DNA from 2 places in the Knoellia sp. AC549 genome. Region 1 is predicted to be linked to the other one. Evidence: predicted binding sites of a transcription regulator. Region 1 holds the regulator's gene; the other holds the start of a gene.
What was found. The regulator LexA, encoded in region 1, represses DNA repair genes until DNA is damaged. The targets are predictions, from matches to a motif close to TCGAACANNTGTTCGA.
Positions count from the first base shown of each region.

Region 1 (3,412 bases):
CCTCCTCCTCGGCGGCATCGAGGGCCGACAGGACCGGCCCGGCGTGGCGGGCCAGCACGGCACCGGCCTCGGTGAGGCGCACGCTGCGGCCGATGCGCTCGACGAGTGTCGTGCCGGTGCGGGTCTCGAGGCGACGGACCATCTGCGAGATGGCGGGCTGGGAGTATCCGAGTGAGAGCGCCGCCGCGGTGAAGCTGCCTTCGTCGGCGATGGCGCGCATGACCCGGAGGCCGGCTGCATCAATCATGGATCCATCCTATAACAGTCAGTTATCAATCGGCCAGTCCTCTGCACGCCGCGTGATGCGCTGACGGACGAGGGTCGGGCGTATCTGGCGGTGGTGCCGAGCCCTCCTCTCCAGCATGAAGGCCACGATGCGAAGGCGGACAGCCCGCCGCAGCCACCACCCGGACGTCAGCTGTGACGCCCTCGGCCGGTGGCACTGGAGGTGCCAGTGCGGAGCCGGAGCGTACGCGGGCGGGTCGGCCACCGACTGGCGCTGGATGGTCACGGGAGCGCTGGTCCACCAGAGCGCCTGCCCGGGCGAGTGATGCAGCGCGGTGCGTTGGGCGACCTACGATGGTGGGGTGAGTCGAGAGGTGTCCGTGGGTGAGGTCGCATCGCTCCTGCGCGACCGCGGCCCTGCGTTGGTCCTGACCGGCGCCGGCATCTCGACCGAGAGTGGCATCCCCGACTACCGCGGGCCCGACGGGAAGCGGCGGGTGACACCCATGTCGCACCAGGAGTTCTGTGCGACCAGTGATGCGCGACAACGTTATTGGGCCCGCAGCTTCATCGGTTGGCAGCGCTTCTCCGTCGCCGAGCCCAACGCCGGGCACCGAGCCGTCGCCGAGCTCCAGCGCGTCGGCGCGATCGGCACCGTCATCACCCAGAACGTCGACGGCCTCCACCAGGACGCCGGCACGCGCGACGTGATCGAGCTCCACGGAAGCCTTGCCGACGTCGAGTGCCTCACCTGCGGCGAACGCACCGACCGTGACCTCGTGCAGGCCTTCATGGACGACGCCAACCCCGGGTTTGCCTCTCTGGCTCTGGGACTGGTCGGCGACGGCTCACGGGTGAGCAGCCAGATCCGGCCCGACGGCGACATCGTCCTTGCCGACGAGGCCGTGCAGACCTTCGTCCCGCCTCGCTGTCTCCTGTGCGGGGACGACACCCTCAAGCCCGATGTGGTCTTCTTCGGCGGCTCGGTGCCCAAACCACGGGTGGAGCAGTGCTTCGCCCTCACCGAGGCCGCGCCGGTCCTCGTCGTGCTCGGGTCGTCGCTCAAGGTGATGAGTGGATACCGGTTCGTGCGACGCGCCGCGGCACACGGCATACCCGTCGTCGTCGTCACGTTGGGCCCCACGCGTGGAGACGCCGAGACAACGCATCGGATCGATGCGCCGCTCGGCGTCACGTTGACCGCCCTGGCGCGGGAGCTGGCCGCGCGGGTGGGGTGAGCCCAGCCGCTCAGATGCGACGCAGGACCGCCGTGACCTTGCCGAGGATCGTCGCGTGGTCGCCGTCGATGGGATCGAAGGACGGGTTGTGCGGCATGAGCCAGACCTTGCCGTCCTTGCGCTTGAACGTCTTGACCGTCGCCTCGTTGTCGAGCATGGCCGCCACGATGTCGCCGTTGTCGGCATTCGGCTGCTGACGCACCACGACCCAGTCACCGTCACAGATCGCGGCGTCGACCATCGAGTCACCGACGACCTTGAGCAGGAACAGTGAGCCCTCGCCGACGATCTGTTTGGGCAGGGGGAAGACCTCGTCCACCATCTCCTCGGCCATGATCGGCACGCCGGCGGCGATGCGGCCGAGCACGGGCACATAGCTCGCCTCCGGCCGCGTGTCGCCCGATCCCGTCGGGTCGAGGTCGGCGTCGATGTCGTCAGGAGCCGCTCCACCTCGGTAGCCGCGGATATCGCTCGGCGTGTCGGGGGAGATGACCTCGAGCGCGCGGGGCCGGTTGGGGTCGCGGCGCAGGTAGCCCTTCTTCTCGAGGGCGTGCAGCTGGTGCGACACCGAGCTGGGGGAGGTGAGGCCGACGGCCTGGCCGATCTCACGCATGCTCGGCGGGTAGCCACGGCGGTCGACCGAGTTGCGGATGACGTCGAGAACCTTGCGCTGCCGCACCGTCAGGGTGCCGTCGCCCGGGTCACGGTCGGGCAGCTGGTGGACGTCGGCGTCGTCCTGGCGGCGCTTGTCGCTCATGGTTCGTCTCCTCAGAGGGCGTTGTCGGTGGCGCCTGATTGGCTTTCTGACATGAGCACAGACTACGGAGTTCGGGCAGGTGTTTCAAACATCTGTTCGACGCGTGTCTTGAACTCCTCGAACGTCCGTGCTAGAAATCGTACAAGCGTTCGTTCGAACACCGTTTCGAGCGTGACACCGATCCAGGAGGACACCATGAGTGCAGTTGCAGTGCTGGACGGCACGACCATCGGGTATGCCGCACCGCGTCCGGTTCCGCGTCGCTCGACGCAACCGCGCCTCGTGTCGGTCCCCACCGGCGCGTCGGTGCCGGTGTTCGCGGCGCCGGCGCTGAGGGTCACCCGCGCCGGTCGTCTCGCCCTGACGAGCCTCGTTCTCCTGGTCGCTCTCGTGGTCGGACTCGTCGCCCTCACGGGAGGAGCGGCTGCGTCGGCGCCCGACGTGACGGTGACGGTGCAGCAGGGGCAGACCCTCTCCGAGATCGCCGCACAGCACCTCGCCGGGGTGTCGGTCGCGACCGGTGTCGCCGAGCTGCAGGCGGCCAACGACCTTGCCACGGCCCAGGTCCGGGTCGGTCAGACCATCGTCATCCCGCAGGGCTGACGCACACACTCCGAGCCGCTTCGACCCCGGTTCGGTCCTGAGTCCTTGGATGAGCTTCGACCCCTCTCCGACTCAGCATGGAGGGCGCCCCGCCACTCTTCGCGCGGGGCGCCCTTTGCTGTCTCGTCTCGGCCGCGGGTTGGTCGCGTTCCAGCGACAGGCGTGGCGTCGAGGTCGGACGCGAGAGGTCGCTCCGGTGCAATAAGACGGGGCTGTATGCGCTTGGACCTGTCATGACGGACGAGACGGGTGGACGCGTGCAGAAGGTCAGGCAGCTGCGAGTGGTGGTCGAGGCGGAGGACTACGACGCGGCGGTCCGGTTCTATCGGGACGTCCTCGGCATGGACGAGATCGCCGCGTTCTCCTCAGGAGGGGAGGACCGCGTCGCGATCCTCGAGGCGGGCCGGGCGACCTTCGAGATCGCCAGTCCTGCGCACAGGATCGCGATCGACGCCGTCGAGGCGGCGGGGACGCCGAGCCCAAAGATCCGGATCGCGTTCGAGGTGGACGACGCCGAGTCGGCGACCCGCGAGGCGGAGAGTGCTGGAGCAACCGTGGTCGCCGAGCCGGTCCTCACCCCATGGATGTC
Region 1 is NZ_OZ409890.1:3,203,465-3,206,876, forward strand. Features, by position in the region: gene ACZZ98_RS15605 (LysR family transcriptional regulator) at 1-247, opposite strand, end outside; gene ACZZ98_RS15610 (Sir2 family NAD-dependent protein deacetylase) at 588-1,463, shown strand; gene lexA (transcriptional repressor LexA) at 1,474-2,220, opposite strand; gene ACZZ98_RS15620 (LysM peptidoglycan-binding domain-containing protein) at 2,416-2,823, shown strand; gene ACZZ98_RS15625 (VOC family protein) at 3,057-3,412, shown strand, end outside.

Region 2 (3,412 bases), 580 kb from region 1:
GTGGTTCGGGTGCTCGCGCGGGCCGTGGGCCTCGGGCGCGTGCGGGTCGCTGGGTCAGTTCTTCATGATGGGGACGAGGCTAGCGGTTGACAAAGGCCCGCCGCACCCGAGTTTTCCACGACTGACGCGGCGCCCAAGGTGGTGCAGGTGGCTGGCTCGCACTGTTGGGCGAAGGGCCGGTGAAGAAGCCCGCCGCAATGCCCGCCACCGCGACCAGGGCAAGGAGCCATCGCGGCACCTCGACGAGCACGGTCGATGCGGCCCAGCTTCTCGACGGCCCAGGCGAGCATGGCGACGGTGACGGCGAACACGCCGACAACCGCGAGTCTCACCGGCCACGCCGAGGGGATGGTGCTCTCACCCAGACGCGAAGCCCGGCGACGGCTCCAACAATCCTCCGGTCCACGGGATCAGACCGACCACGCAAAACATGACGACGAAGCTGACAGCGTCCGAGCCGTCGAGCGGAACACGCTCGCCCCACCCTCGGTCAGCGAACATCGCGGTGATGCCGCTGGCTATGCCCGCCGCGGGCAGTGTCCACAGCAGGACCTGCCCGGCCCACCGCCGCCGAGACAGGGAGCGCCACTCCCGCGCGTAGTCGACTGGCTGTCCAAACGCAACCACTAGGTCCTCGCCGGTTGCGGCCACGTGACCTTCGACCTGCGCAACTGTTCGCTGAGCTCTCGGATGTAGTGCCCTCTGGACGTGCTCATCTCATCCCCTCAGTGCCGTGGTCATGGTCGTCGAGAAGGTGAGCCAGCCGTTGCGGCCCGCGTCGAGCTCCACGCGGCCAGCGTCGGTGAGCCAGAAGTACTTGCGTGCGGGTCCCGAGTCACCCGTCACCCACTTGCTCTCGACCAACCCGTCGTCCTCGAGCCGGGCCAGTAGCGGGTAGATCGTGCCGCCCTTGATCCCCTCGAACCCGTAGGCCGCAAGGCTGGCCATGAGGGTGTAGCCATATGCCGACGTCTCCCGTGACAGGGCCGCCAGGACGGCAAGGTCGAGGACACCTTTGAGCCATTGGCTCTGCCGGTCCTCACGCCCCTTCGCCCGCCCATGAGCAGATGGTGTTCCTACCTAAGTAGGAATGTCAATTGTCCACACCATGACGCGAGCGCTGCGGCACGTGTTCGCCTGCGGCAGAACCGAATTCGCCTGTGGATGGCTTGTTGTACGAACGGACGTTCGAGTATGATTGAGACATGGAAAGCACCGCTGCGACCGCCGCCCTGGAGGGCCGGTATGCCGCGTTGTCTGCTTCCGCTTCGGACATGAGTTCCGAGGAGCTGCTGGACGTGATCGAGCTGGCGCAGCGGGAGAAGGATGCGGCGTCGGCCCGGCAGGCGATCGCGTTGGCGCACCTGTCCGCGCGGGACTCGCACGTGCAGGAGGACGGGACCTCGGTGGAGGTGCACCACGGGTTGGGGTACCAGCGTCTTGACGCTCCGGAGCTGGCTGCGCCCCGGTTGGGGTGTTCGGTACATGTCGCGGCGAACCGGGTCCTGGATGCGGTCCGTCAGCTGACCCGCACCCCTGGGGTGGTCGATGCGATGGCCACTGGTGACCTGGATGAGCACCGGGCGCGGGTCGTGACGGAGGAGACGGAGTTCCTGTCCCCGGAGTCCGCGGCGGAGGTCGTGGACCGGGTCAAGGACGTGTGGGGGCAGCTGACAACTGGGCCCTTGCGCCGGCTGCTGGCTCGCACGGCGGCGCAGGTCGACCCGCACGCGGTGACCGCCCATGCTGAGGACGAACGTGCCCGGCGCGGACTGACCCGGCGCACCGGGGTGCACGGCACGGACCACTGGCGGGGGGACTTCAAGGTGGAGCAGGCCCGGACCGCGTGGGCTGCGGTGACCGAACGTGCCCGTCAGCTCGTGCGTGACAAGCAGGCCGACTCCCTCGAACTCGCCCGCGCCGACGCGATGATGGAGCTCATCCTCGAACACTCCGACGTCAAGGTCGTCGTCCACGCCACCCGCGCCGCCGACGACGACGAGGCGCCTGTGAGCGACACGGCTCAGGCCACCGCCACCGCCACCGCTACCGCTACCGCTACTGGCACTGGCACTGCCGCCGGCTCCGGCTTCGGCTCCGGTGAGGACCTCGTCGAGGTCGGTGGGCTGGGCGCTTCCGGGACGACGTTCGTGCGCCGGGACTGGCTCCATGCCGCCGGCGCCTCCGACCCGGACCGGGACCTCACCTGCGACCGTGGCACCGGCGCGCTGGTGGCCGGTGACATCCCGAAGGCGTTCGCCCGCGGCCAGGACAGCGCCCGCCGCGCGCACCAGAGCCGGGAACGCGCACGAGAACGCGCTCGCGAGAAGGCCCACGAACGCGGAGACGCACCACCCGCGAGCAATGCACCGCCTGACGACCTCATCGCCGACTCCTACCGCGTGCCCGACCCCATGGCCCGACTCATCCGGCTGCGCGACGGGTCCTGCCGCTTCCCCGGCTGCGCCACCCCCGCACGCCAGTGCGACCTCGACCACGTCCGACCCTGGCCGACCGGCCCCACCACCCCGACCAACCTCATGGCGTTGTGTCGACGTCACCACCGCATCAAGCAGCGCGACGGCTGGACCGTGCGCCTGCACCCTGACGCCACCGCCACCTGGACCGACCCCACCGGCCTGGCCACCACGACCTGGCCCGTGGACCACCTCCACCTCGTCACCGCCGGCCGCACCCACCGCGACCCCACCACCTCGACGCCCGCCCCAATCGACCCCGCCGACATCCCCACCACCTTCGAAGAAGAGCTGGCCGAGCTCCTCGACAGCCACGACATCCCACGACACCCCCGCGCGTACCCGGTCTCGTTCGACATCGACGGCAACACCTACGGCGGACCACCACCAGGCATCGACTATGACCGCACTCCCGGTTGGGGGCGCTACCTCGTCGACTTCCCGCCCCGACCACCAGAAACCATCCCCTTCTGAAGTCATGCTGGACAGGGCTGAGCGCTCCCGGCCGCATCCACGGTGGCGAGCCTGTGCCCACAACCCACGTGCTGGTCCACACAGGTGTCGTCCTGATGCCGCGCCTTGTCGCACTCACCGGACTACCCAGTCTGCTCTGACCGCGTGAGGTGGGCGGACGGCATACGGTGTCGTGCATGGCTTCTCGCAAGGGTGAGTTCGGCGAACCGGTGATCCTCGACGTCGCCGGTCACGAGGTGAAGCTGTCGAGTCCTGAGCGGGTCTACTTCTCCGACCGCGGCGAGACCAAGCTCGACCTCGCCAACTACTACATCGCGGTCGGCGACGGCATCCTCAACGCGCTGCGCGAACGACCGACGATGCTGCACCGCTTCCCCGACGGCGTCGACGGCAAAAAGGTCCACCAGAAGCGGGTCCCCAGAGGGGCGCCGCCCTGGCTCGAGACGGTGCGCCTGCACTTC
Region 2 is NZ_OZ409890.1:2,626,921-2,630,332, reverse strand. Features, by position in the region: gene ACZZ98_RS12845 (PadR family transcriptional regulator) at 718-984, opposite strand; gene ACZZ98_RS12840 (HNH endonuclease signature motif containing protein) at 1,206-2,951, shown strand; gene ligD (non-homologous end-joining DNA ligase) at 3,128-3,412, shown strand, end outside.
Region 2: the regulator LexA is predicted to act here: its motif matches at 1,177-1,192, upstream of ACZZ98_RS12840 (HNH endonuclease signature motif containing protein).